3 regions of the Paenirhodobacter huangdaonensis genome follow, and region 1 is predicted to be linked to each of the others. Evidence: riboswitches for the same ligand, from Rfam matches in the RefSeq annotation. Region 1 holds a riboswitch; each other region holds the start of a gene.
What was found. Region 1 has a riboswitch for cobalamin ahead of EOW66_RS02705 (TonB-dependent receptor plug domain-containing protein). Riboswitches for the same ligand answer to the same signal wherever they lie in the genome.
Positions count from the first base shown of each region.

Region 1 (4,143 bases):
CCGCTGAGGACCTGATCAGACAACCTGCGGCCGGGCGCCCTGCCCGGCCACCCCAAGGGAGGACCCATGGAGCACAACATCTACAACATCGGGGGCGAAAAGACCCCGGCGAACTATCTGCCGATCACGCCGCTGAGCCTGATGGACCGCTCGGCCAAGGTCTATCCGGACCGGCTTGCGGTGGTCTACGAGGGCGTGCGCCGCACCTGGGGGGAGACCTATGCGCGCTGCCTGAAGATGGCCTCGGCCCTGTCGAAGCGCGGCTACGGCAAGGGCGACACGATCTCGATCATGGCGACCAACATCCCCGAGATGTTCGAATCGCATTTCTCGGTGCCGATGGCCGGCGCCGTGCTGAACGCGATCAACACTCGTCTCGATGCCGAGGCCGTGGCCTTCATCCTCAGCCATGCCGAAAGCAAGGTGATCTTCGTCGATCCGGAATTCGCCGAGATCGTCGACCGCGCCGTGCACATCGCGCGTCCGCGCGACCTGCTGGTGGTCGACATCACCGACCCGGCCTTCGGCGCGGCGCGCAAGATCGGCCAGATCGGCTATGAGGAGCTGCTCGCCGAGGGCGACGCCGATTTCCGCTGGATCCGCCCCGATGACGAATGGGACGCGATCACGCTGAACTACACCTCGGGCACCACCGGCAACCCGAAGGGCGTGATCTACCACCACCGCGGCGCGCATCTGAATGCGCTCGCGAATGTCGTGTCGTGGCACATGGCGGACCGGCCGGTCTATCTGTGGACGCTGCCGATGTTCCATTGCAACGGCTGGTGCTTCCCCTGGACCATCGCCGCTTCGGCGGGCGTCGCGGTCTGCCTGCGCGCGGTGCGCGACGAGCCGATCTATCGGCTGATCAAGGAAGAGGGCGTCACCCATTTCTGCGGCGCCTCGGTGGTGCTCGCGATGCTGGTGCACGCCCCGGCCGAAATGAAGGACGGCCTGCAGAAGGGCGTCAAGGTGCTGACCGGCGGCGCCCCGCCGCCCGCGATCATCATCGAGAAGATGGAGGCGCTCGGCTTCGACGTCACCCATGGCTATGGCCTGACTGAGACCTACGGCCCCGGCGTCACCTGCGCCTGGCACGAGGAATGGGACGGGCTGTCGCTGCCCGAACGCGCGAAACTCAAGGCGCGCCAAGGCGTGCGCAACCACGCGATGGAAGAGATCATGGTGGCGAACCCCGACACCCAGGAGCCGGTGCCGGCCGATGGCGTGACGATGGGCGAGATCTTCATGCGCGGCAACAACGTGATGAAGGGCTATCTGAAGAACCCCTCCGCCACCGACGAGGCCTTTGCCGGCGGCTGGTTCGCCTCGGGCGACCTCGGCGTGATGCATCCCGATGGCTATATCGAGCTGAAGGACCGCTCGAAGGACATCATCATCTCGGGTGGCGAGAACATCTCCTCGATCGAGGTCGAGGACGTGCTCTACAAGCACCCCGAGGTGATGGAGGCAGCCGTCGTCGCCCGCCCGCACGAACGCTGGGGCGAGACGCCCTGCGCCTTCGTCAAGCTGCGCCCGGGCTCGGAGGTGAGCGACAAGGAGCTCATTGCCTTCTGCCGGCAGAACATGGCGCATTTCAAGGCGCCGAAGACGGTGGTGTTCGGCGAGCTGCCGAAGACCTCGACCGGCAAGGTGCAGAAATTCGTGCTGCGCGACCGGGCGCGGGCGATGGAGCTGCAGTCCTGAGGCCGCAGCCTGCGGCGACAGACCAAGGGGGCCCGCGCGGCCCCCTTTTTCGTGGTGCCGCCGCCGCGGCATCCGCCCGCCCGCTGCCCTGCGGTATTTCCGCATCGCCGGCTCACCCGGCGCTCGCACCGGCTCACGGGCGCTTGACAGCGCCGCCCCCGATCGCGCAAGACGAACGCGCCTCGGTTCCGGGCCCAAAGTCCGGATGAAAAGGGAATGCGGTGCGCCTTCGGGCAATGCCGCAGCTGCCCCCGCAACTGTAAGCGGCGAGCGAAGACGGTAACTGCCACTGGGGCGATCCCCCGGGAAGGCCCGTCCGAGCCCAGACCCGCAAGCCAGGAGACCTGCCGCGGCACTCACCCTTGTCCGATGCGGGGCGCATCAGGTCAGCGGCCATCCGCAGTGGTGATTGTCGCCGTCTGCGGGATCTCCCGTCAGATTTCGTGTCACAAGGGGCCCTGCCCCGTCCTGAGGGAGTTCCGCATGCAACCGCTGCGCATCTCGCTGCTTCTCACCACCGCCCTCGTCGCCGCGCAGCCCGCCGGCGCCGAGGACACCACCGCACTCGACGAGATCACCGTCTCGGCCAATCTCGAGGCCACCGGCACCGACCGCACCGGCGCCACCGTCACCGTCGTCACCGCCGACGCGCTCGCGCAGGCCGGCGACACCCGCGTTGCCGATTACCTCGCGCGCCTGCCCGGGATCTCGGTGAACAGCTCGGGCCCGATCGGCACCACCGCCTCGCTCTATCTGCGCGGCGCACCGGCGCAATACATCCCCGTGCTGGTCGACGGCATCGAGGTGGGCGACCCCGCCGCGACCCAGGGCGCCTATGACTTCGGCACGCTCTCAACCGCCGATGTCAGCCGCATCGAGGTGCTCGAGGGCTCGAACTCGGCGCTTTACGGCTCGCAGGCGGTGGCCGGGGTGATCAACATCACCACCAAGCGCGCGACGAAACTTGGCACCGAGCAGTCGGTCGCCGCCGAATACGGGCAATATGCCACCCGCAAGTTCAGCTATTCGGTCGCCACCAAGACCGAGAATGCCGAGGCCGCGCTGACCTATTCGCATATCTCGACGCATGGCTTCTCGGCCCGCGACGAGAACGACGGCAATTACGAGGCCGACGGCTATCGCGCCAACCGGCTCAGCTTCTTCGGCCAGTACACCTTCGCGAACGGGCTGACGCTGGGCGCGAATGGCTTTGCCGAGAAGAGCCGGGGCGCGTTCGACGATTACGAAGGCGACGTCGCCGGCACGCCGGGCGATGACTATTCCACCCGCGACAGCAAGGGCGCGCGTGTCTTCGCCGATTTCGTCACCGGCACCGTCGCCAACACGCTCGAGGCGACCTGGTTCGACAGCGACCGGCAATCGTGCTCGAACGGCTGGTGCGACCCGTTCGACGGCACCCGCACCAAGTTCGGCTATCAGGGCGCGACCGATCTTGGCGCCACGGCGCGGCTCGCCTTCGGCGCCGACACCACCAAGGAGAAATCCGGCAGCGCCTCGACCCGCACCAACGGCGTCTTCGGGGAGCTGAACTGGGCCGCGGCGGAAAAGCTCGACCTGACCTTCTCGCTGCGCCACGACACCCACAGCGATTTCGGCAGCTTCACCTCGGGCCGGATCGCGGCGGTCTACCGGCTGCAGGACGACCTGCTGCTGCGCGCCTCGCTTGGCAACGGCTTCCGCGCCCCCTCGCTTTACGAGCTTTTCAGCGTCTATGGCGACCCGGAGCTGAAGCGCGAGGACAGCCAGAGCGCCGACATCGGCATCGAGAAACGCTGGGGCGAGACCGCAAGCCTGCGCGCCACTGCCTTCTATCTCGACGCCAAGGACCTGATCGGCTGGGATTACGCCGCCACCGCCTGCGGTCAGGCCTGGGGCTGCTATGCCCAGGTGCCGGGGCATTCGCGCCGCTCGGGGCTGGAGCTTGCCGGCCATTACCGGGTCTCGCCGCGTCTCGATCTGGCCGCGGCCTATACCTATACCGACAATTCGGTCTCGACCGGCTGGGCCGCGGTCGCGCATCATGACCTGACCGTCACCGCGACCGGCGCGATCACCGAGGCGCTTTCGGGCGACATGTCGGTGCATTACGTCGCCGACCGGCCCGACGGGATGGAGGATTACGCGGTGGTCAATGCCTCGCTCAGCTACGACTTCGGCGCCGGGCGGAGCGGCTATCTGCGGGTCGAGAACCTGTTCGACAAGGAATACCAGACGAACAAGGGCTATGGCACCTCGGACCGCGCCTTCTACGTCGGGCTTCGTGCGTCGTTCTGAGCGGCATAAGGGCTGGCGGGCGCTTGCGCTTGCCGCCGCGCTGATGCTGGCGCCACCCGCCGCGGCCGAGATGCCGCGGCGGGTGGTGTCGATCAACCTGTGCACCGACCAGCTCGCGATGCTGCTCGCCGCGCCCGGGCA
Region 1 covers NZ_SAVA01000001.1:561,800-565,942, forward strand. Annotated here, with positions in the region: gene EOW66_RS02695 (3-hydroxyacyl-CoA dehydrogenase/enoyl-CoA hydratase family protein) at 1-15, shown strand, start outside; gene EOW66_RS02700 (acyl-CoA synthetase) at 67-1,707, shown strand; cobalamin riboswitch at 1,874-2,073, shown strand; gene EOW66_RS02705 (TonB-dependent receptor plug domain-containing protein) at 2,191-4,002, shown strand; gene EOW66_RS02710 (ABC transporter substrate-binding protein) at 4,046-4,143, shown strand, end outside.

Region 2 (4,143 bases), on a different contig from region 1:
GAACTCGGGCAGCGCCGCCGGCGCGTCGGGCGCGGGCGCGGGCAGGCCCGCGGCGCGGGCAAGGTGGCACAGCGCCGCGCGCGCGGCCTCGGCCCCGCCCGCATCGCACAGCGCCGCAAGGGTGGCAAGCGTGTCCGCAGGCAGGGTCGAGGCCTCGGCCAGCCGCGGATCGGGCCGGCCATCGGCGGGCAGAACGGCCAGCGCCATGCCCCGCCGCCGCGCCAGATCCTGCACCGAGGCGAGGCCGTAGGGCCAATAGCCCTCGCCGCCGATCAGCCGGATCAGCACCGCCTTCGCGCCGCCCAGCGTGCGCTCGAGATAGGTATCGACCGAGACCGGATGGCGCAGCGCGGCAAGCGGCGCGAGCCGCAAGGGCGGCAACGTCCCCGCCGCCGCATGCCAGCCCTCCGCGAAAGCGCCAAGATCGGAATCCGAGAAGGACAGCACCACCAGATCCGCGGGCGATTGCCCGAGATCGGTCGGCACCTCGGTCTCCTCGAGCCCGTGGCTTTCGCGGAAGATGACATGCATCAGGCGCCGGCCTCGCTCAGCGCGGCGCGGATCGCCGCGGCGTCGACATCGGCGCGCTCGGCGATCACCACGAGGGCCGAGCGGCGCGGATCGGCGCCCCAGGGCCGGTCGAACTGCCGCCGCACCCGCGCGCCGACCGCCTGCACCAGAAGCCGCATCGGCTTGCCGGTGACCGCGACATGGCCCTTCACCCGCAGGATGTTGCGCTCGGCCGCCAGCCGCTCGATCGCGGCGACAAGGCGGTCGGGATCGACGACCTCGGGCAGATCGATCACCACCGTGTCGAAATCGTCATGCTCGTGATCGCCATGGCCGTCGTGATGCGAGGGGCGCGCGGCGAGGTCATCCTCGGCCGCGGCGGCAAGCCCCAGCACCACAGCCGGGTCGATCGCGCCCTCGACCATCGGCAGGATCGGCAGCGGGCGCGGCGCCTCGGCCTCGATCGCGGCGCGGGCGGCGGCGAGCCCCGCCTCGCCGGCGAGATCGGCCTTCGACAGCAGCACGATATCGGCGCAGGCGATCTGGTCCTCGAACACCTCGGACAGCGGCGTCTCGTGGTCGATGCTGTCATCGGCGGCGCGCTGCGCATCGACCGCGGCCAGATCCGGGGCAAAGCGCCCGGCCGCCACCGCCTCGGCATCGGCCACCGCGATCACCCCGTCGACGGTGATCCGCGAGCGGATCGCCGGCCAGTCGAAGGCCTTCAGCAGCGGCTTCGGCAGCGCAAGGCCCGAGGTCTCGATCAGGATGTGGTCGGGGCGCGCGGGCCGGGCCAGAAGCGCCTCGATCGTCGGGATGAATGCGTCGGCGACGGTGCAGCAGATGCAGCCGTTCGCCAGCTCGACGATGTTGTCGAGCGGGCAGTTCTCGTCGGCACAGGCGCGCAGGATGTCGCCGTCGACGCCCACGGTGCCGAACTCGTTCACCAGGATCGCCAGGCGCCGGCCCTGCGGGTTCGCCATCAGGTGGCGGATGAGCGTGGTCTTGCCGGCGCCGAGAAAGCCGGTGATCACGGTGACGGGGATCTTGGTCAGGTCGGTCATGGTCACTCCTGCGGGGGGATGCGGGCAAGGCTTTGCCTGCGGAAGATCTCGGGGCGGTCGCGCCAGGGCACGAGTCCGTCGGCGCTCGCCGCATAAAGCGCGGCGCCGGAGAGGATCTCGGCGGCGGTGTCGGGGCTCAGGCGGCCGTAGACATAGCTCCACTTGCCCGGCGCGCTCAGCGCCACGGCACAGCCCTGCGCACAGGCCGAGAGGCACTCGACACCCCGGATGCGCAGCCCCTCGGGACAAGGGCCACCGGCCAGCGCGGCCAACAGCACGGCACCGGGGCGCGGCCCCTCCCCGGGGTCCTCGCCCGCCCTGCGGCAGGTGGTGCAGACATGAAGCGTCGCGGTCATTGCCCGTCCTTTCCAGTTCGCGAAAGGGGGCTGGCCAAGGGATCGACGGGCACAGGCGGGCGACCGGCAATCCACCCGGTCGCGGCACACCCCGTCCGCCCGTAATCGTCAGCGCTGGCAGGTCTCCCGGCTTGCGGATCCAGGGTTTCCCCAACGGGCGCCCACCTTCCCGGCCAAAGGCCAGTGGCTTGGGCGACCTTTCCGGTCACGGTCGCGGGGGCGGCTGCGCTTCAGGCCCGGCAAGGCCCTATCGCATTCCCTCTTCGCCTGTCGTAGGACAGGAACCAGCGCGCCGCCACCAGAGGCCCGGGCGCGCGATTTGTCAAGCCGAAGGAGAGCCGCGATGACGCCCGAGAGCGAAGCCGACGCCGCCCGCCATGCCGCGAAGATGGCCAGGAAGAAGGCCGCACGCGACCGGATGATGGCGACGAAGACCGGCGAGAAGGGGTTGATCATCGTCCATACCGGGCCGGGCAAGGGCAAAAGCTCGTCGGGCTTCGGGATGATCCTGCGCGCCATCGCGCATGACATGCCCTGCGCCGTGGTGCAGTTCATCAAGGGCAGCTGGGACACCGGCGAGCGGCGCCTGATCACCACGCATTTCGGCGATCTGTGCCGCTTCGTCGCCTCGGGCGAGGGCTTCACCTGGGAAACCCAGGACCGCGCGCGCGACATCGCCGCCGCCCGTGCCGGCTGGGAGAAGGCGAAGGAACTGATCCGCGATCCGGAAATCCGCATGGTGCTGCTCGACGAGATCAACATCGCGCTGCGCTATGGCTATCTCGACCTCGATGAGGTGCTGGCCTTCCTGCGCGACGAAAAGCCCGAGATGACCCATGTCATCCTGACCGGCCGCAACGCCGCCGAGGCGCTGATCGAGGCCGCCGATCTGGTGACCGAAATGACGCTGGTCAAGCACCCGTTCCGCGCCGGCATCAAGGCCCAGCCGGGCGTCGAGTTCTGAGCCCGGACCCCCGAGGTATTTCGACCAAGAAGAAAAGGAATTCTCAACCTTGCCCTGCAAGAATCGATCTGCGGTACAGGGAGAGGTCCCGATGACCGCCCAGGAAGAAAGCGCCGCGTCTCCCCCGCTCCGGCGGCCCGAGGCGCGGCGCCGCTCAGGGAAGTTCCGCCTGTCATTCTTCTTGGCCCCAAATACCTCCGCCGGAGGCTCCCGCATTCTCGGCCGCGCGACGGCGGGAGGCCGGGGATGACGGCGCTGATGATCCAGGGCACGGGCTCGAATGTCGGCAAGTCGATGCTGGTTGCCGGGCTGTGCCGGGCGGCACGGCGGCGCGGGCTGAGCGTCGCGCCCTTCAAGCCGCAGAACATGTCGAACAACGCGGCCGTCACCGCGGACGGCGGCGAGATCGGCCGGGCGCAGGCGCTGCAGGCGCGCGCGGCGGGGCTGTTGCCCGCCACCGACATGAATCCGGTGCTGCTGAAGCCCGAGAGCGAGACCGGGGCGCAGGTGATCGTGCAGGGGCGGCGGCGCGCCGTCACCGGGGCACGCGACTATGCCACCTTCCGCGCCGGGCTGATGGGGGCGGTGCTCGAAAGCTTCGGCCGGCTCTCGGCGGCGCATGATCTTGTCCTCGTCGAGGGCGCGGGCAGCCCGGCCGAGGTGAACCTGCGCGCGAACGACATCGCCAACATGGGCTTTGCGCGCGCGGCCGGGGTGCCGGTGGTGCTGACGGGCGACATCGACCGCGGCGGGGTGATCGCGCAGATCGTCGGCACCCAGGCGGTGCTCGACCCGGCCGACGCGGCGCTGGTGCGCGGCTTTCTGGTGAACAAGTTCCGCGGCGACCCAAGGCTCTTCGACGACGGCTATCGCTTCATCGAAGCACGCACCGGCTGGCCCGGTTTCGGCGTGCTGCCCTGGTTTTCCGCGGCGCATCGGCTGCCGGCCGAGGATGCGCTCGACCTCGCCTCGGGTCCGGCCTCGGGCGGGGTGAAGATCGCCTGCCTCGCCTTCTCGCGGATCGCGAATTTCGACGACCTCGACCCGCTCGCGGCCGAGCCGGGGGTCGAGCTGGTGATGGTGCGCGCGGGCGAGCCCATCCCGGGCGATGCGCGGCTTGTCATCCTGCCCGGCACGAAATCGACGCGCGGCGATCTCGCCTTCCTGCGCGCGCAGGGCTGGGATATCGACCTCGCCGCCCATCTGCGCCGCGGCGGCGCTGTTCTGGGCATCTGCGGCGGCTATCAGA
Region 2 covers NZ_SAVA01000003.1:328,095-332,237, forward strand. Annotated here, with positions in the region: gene cobN (cobaltochelatase subunit CobN) at 1-531, opposite strand, end outside; gene cobW (cobalamin biosynthesis protein CobW) at 531-1,574, opposite strand; gene EOW66_RS07165 (DUF1636 family protein) at 1,577-1,930, opposite strand; cobalamin riboswitch at 2,030-2,233, opposite strand; gene cobO (cob(I)yrinic acid a,c-diamide adenosyltransferase) at 2,274-2,894, shown strand; gene EOW66_RS07175 (cobyric acid synthase) at 3,141-4,143, shown strand, end outside.
Region 2: linked by a shared signal. The riboswitch ahead of EOW66_RS07165 (DUF1636 family protein) and the one ahead of EOW66_RS02705 (TonB-dependent receptor plug domain-containing protein) in region 1 are both predicted to bind cobalamin.

Region 3 (4,143 bases), on a different contig from region 1:
TGCGGCGCAGCAGGTAGATGTCCATGATCCAGCCATGCGCGGCGCGCGCGGCGGCGCGGGTGGCAAGGATCTTTGGCCCCGCCTCGGCCAGCGGGCCCGCGTGCAGCACCTCTTCGGCCATGCCGACGAAGGCGCCCCACCAGATCGTCACCCCCTCGGGGGCAAGCGTGGTGAAGGCGCAGCCGCCGTCGAGCATCACCACCACCGTCTCGGCGCCCTCGGGCCAGCCCGCCTCGCGCAGCCGCCGCCCGGTGGTGAGCAGGACCGGCGCGCCGATCTCGTTGAGCGGGATCGCATGGGCGGCGCAGAGCGCCTGCACCGCGGTGATGCCGGGAATGACGCGGGTCGTCACCGGCAGCACGCGGGCCAGCCGCGCCGCGATGCGCAGCGTCGAATCGTACAGCGACGGGTCGCCCCAGACCAGCAACGCCACCCGCCCCTCGGGGCCGATCTGCGCGCGGATCTCGCGCTCCCAGGCGGCGGCGATGGCGTCATGCCAGTCGTCCACCCCCTGCCGGTAGGAGGGGTTTTCCGCCTCCCGCACCGGCAGGGCGAAGTCGACGACACGGGGCCCGGGCACGCGCAGATGGGTTTCGCACAGCGCGCGGCGCAGCCCGGCAAGGTCCGACTTCCCGGCGCCCTTGAGCGGGATCAGCACAAGGTCGGCCGCGTTCATCGCCTCGATCGCCTGCAGCGTCAGGTGCCCCGGGTTGCCGGTGCCGATGCCGATGAGGGTCAGTTCGATCATGCGTGTCATCTGCGGGCGGCAGGATACCCCGCCGCCCGCAGCTCCTCAGGCGTAAAGCCGCGGGGTGACGAGGGCCGAGCCGCGCAGCGCGTGGATGCGCTTCGCCACCGCCAGCACGCCAAGGTCGACGAGCGGCTCGACGAGGATCACCGTCATGTAGGCCACGCCGAAGGTCGCGACCTGCGAGACCGCGCCGAAGCCCTGACCATAGAAGGCCCAGAATGCGACCCAGGCGACGATGCCGCCCTGATAGGCGGTCGAGAGCGCGAGGGCCTGGGTATAGCGCAGTTCGACATAGGGCGTGCCGGGCGCGATCAGCCGCTTTGCCAGCAGCTGCAGACCGAAGAGCGGCACCAGCAGCGTGGTCACGTTCATCCCGTATTGCGGCAGGTCGAAAGGCGCGAAGAACAGCCCCTGGGTCAGCAGGCCAAGCGCCAGCCCGATCGCCGCCGGCGCCGCGCCGAGGATCAGGAACAGCGTCGAGCCGAGGATCAGGTGCACCTCGGACACGCCCACGGGCATGTGCGGCAGCACCTCGAAGAAGGTGAAGACGAGGGCGGTGGCGATCGCCGAACGGGCGATCAGCGACAGGGCGCCCTGCGCGCGGATCGCGTCGAAGGCGGTCTTCAGCGTGTAGGCGCCCGCGGTGGCAGCGGTGGCATAGCTCAGCACCAGCTTGGCGCCGGTGACGATACCGGGTTCGATATGCATGTCGGTCTCCTTGCCGTCACACCCGACGGCGGTTGAGGTTGCCTGCTGGCCGGTTTCCTGGCTCGCGGGTCGCAGCACCTCTTCGCCTTCCCGGGGAAGCCCCAGTGGCAATGTGAAGGGCGCTCGCCGCATACAGTCGCGGGGGCGGCCGGGGCTTCGGGCGCCGCAACTGGGTCCGCCCTTCCCCGTTCCCGATGAAGCCCGGCGCTTTGCGCGGGATGGGCACCATACAGGCGTTCAGGTAAACGCCAACGGCGCGCAGAGGTCAAGCGTCGCCGGTCTCTCCGGGCGGCAGGCCGAAGGGGGCGAGCGGGCCATAGAAGATCAGCGCCGGATGGTCGGTGCGGGCCCCCGCCAGCACCTCGGCCAGCTCCGCCACGGTCGCGCGCAGGAAGCTTTGCCCGGCCTGCCCCACCGCCTCGGCCAGCATCGCGGGGGTGTCGGCGGGCAGGCCCTGCGCGATCAGCCCGCGGGCAAGCTCGGGGAAGGTGCGCTTGCCCATGAAGACGACGGTGGTCACCGCCGGATCGGCAAGCGCCGCCCAGTTCAGCGTCTCGGGCAGGCCGCCGGTGACATCGGCGCCGGTGACGAATTGCAGCCGCCGCGCGGTCAGCCGCCGCGTGAGGGGAATGCCCGCATGCGCCGCCGCGGCACAGGCCGAGGGCACGCCCGGCACGATCTCGTAGGGGATGGCCGCGGCCAGAAGCGCACTGATCTCTTCCTCGAGCCGGCCGAAGAGGCCCGCGTCGCCCGACTTCAGCCGCACCACCCGCTTGCCCGCCTGCGCATGCTCGACCAGAAGCGCATTCACATGCTCCTGCTTCGCCGAGGGCCGGCCGGCGCGCTTACCCACCGCGATCCGCTCCGCCCCCGGCCCCGCATGATCCAGCACCGGGCCCGAGGCGAGGTCGTCGTAAAGCACGACATCGGCGCGCTTGAGCCGGTCGACCGCCTTGAGGGTGATCAGCTCGGGATCGCCCGGGCCGGAGGAAACGAAGGAGACGAAGCCGGTCATGCGCTGGCCTTTGCGATCAGGTGGAAGAAGGTGCCGGTGACGCGCCCGCCGCCCGGGGTGAGGCGCAGCGAGCCGGTCTCGGCCACCGCCGCGCCAGTGGCATCGGTGACCGCGGCAAGCGGCGCGTCGGGCTGGGCGAGGATCGTGGCATAATGGAACTCGTGCCCGCGCAGCCGGGTGCCGGGCGGGGCGAAGGGCGTGGGCGCCGCAAGCGTGGCGAGTCGGTATCCGAGATGCATCCGGCGTGTCGCGAAAGAGGTTTCGAGCCCGAGGAGCCCGGCCATAGGATAGCGCGCCCCGTCGGCCGCGACGAGCCCCGCGCCAAGCACCATGTAGCCGCCGCATTCGCCATGCACCGGGCGGGTTTCGGCAAAGGCGCGCAGCCCGGCGCGGAAGGTCTGGGCGGCAGCCAGCCGCGGCGCGTGCAGCTCGGGATAGCCGCCGGGCAGCCAGCAGGCATCGGCGCCCGGGTCCGGCGCCTCGTCGGCGAGCGGCGAGAACGGCACGATCGTCGCCCCGGCCGCGCGCCATTCGGCCAGAAGGTGCGGGTAGACGAAGGAAAATGCCGCGTCGCGAGCCAGCGCGATGCGCCCGCCCGGCGGGGCAAGGCGCGGCGCGGGTGTAGCGTCCATCGGCACGGCGGATGCCACCGCCTGCATCCGCTCAAGATCGCAGCAGCGCGCGATCACTGCCCCCGCCTCGGCCAGCAGCGCCTCGAGCTCGTGCGTCTCCTCGGCCTGCACAAGGCCCAGATGGCGCTCGGGCAGGCGGATGCCCGCGGCGCGCGGCAGCACGCCCAGCACCTCGATCGCCACCGCCTCGAGCCCGCGCCGGATCAGCGCCTCGTGCCGAGCCGAGGCGACGTTGTTCAGCACCACGCCGGCAAGCCGCACATCGGCGCGGTAGCGCGCAAAGCCAAGCGCCATCGCCGCAACCGATTGCGCCGCGCCCGAGGCATCGAGCACCAGCACCACGGGCCAGCCGGTCAGCGCCGCGATATCGGCCGAGGCGCCGATCCCCGCCTCGCCCGGCACCGCGACCCCGTCAAAAAGGCCCATCGAGCCCTCGGCAATCACCAGCGCCGCGTCATCAGACGCGGTGAGCGCGGCGATCTGCCCCGCGGTCATCGCCCAGCTATCGAGGTTGACCGAGGCGCGCCCGGCGGCGGCGGCGTGAAAGGCCGGGTCGATGTAATCGGGCCCGCATTTGAACGGCCGCACCGCGACGCCGCGCGCCCGCAACGCGGCAATCAGGCCGAGCGTCAGCGTGGTCTTGCCGGTGCCCGAGGCGGGCGCGGCGATCAGCAGCCCCCCCGTCATCCGCCCCCTCATCCGCCCCGTCATGCGCCGCTGTCCGGGAAGCGCGGCGCCGCACCGCGCGGGCGGAAGCGGCGATCATAATCCCCTGCGTAAAGCCGGCTCTCGTCGAAATCCTCGGCGCCGAGCGAGCGGCCGACGAGGATCAGCGCGGTGCGCTCGCCCTCCCCCACCGCCGGATCGAGCGTGCCAAGTGTGGCGCGCAGCACCCGCTCGTCGGGCCAGCTTGCCCGCCAGACCACCGCCACCGGGCAATCGGCGCCATAATGCGGCGTCAGCTCGGCGATCACGCGCGGCAGCACATGCACCGACAGGTGGATCGCCAGCACCGCCCCGGTCGCGGCGAAATTTGC
Region 3 covers NZ_SAVA01000003.1:315,291-319,433, forward strand. Annotated here, with positions in the region: gene cobF (precorrin-6A synthase (deacetylating)) at 1-748, opposite strand, end outside; gene EOW66_RS07100 (energy-coupling factor ABC transporter permease) at 794-1,459, opposite strand; cobalamin riboswitch at 1,490-1,705, opposite strand; gene cobA (uroporphyrinogen-III C-methyltransferase) at 1,725-2,474, opposite strand; gene EOW66_RS07110 (cobyrinate a,c-diamide synthase) at 2,471-3,793, opposite strand; gene cobM (precorrin-4 C(11)-methyltransferase) at 3,814-4,143, opposite strand, start outside.
Region 3: linked by a shared signal. The riboswitch ahead of EOW66_RS07100 (energy-coupling factor ABC transporter permease) and the one ahead of EOW66_RS02705 (TonB-dependent receptor plug domain-containing protein) in region 1 are both predicted to bind cobalamin.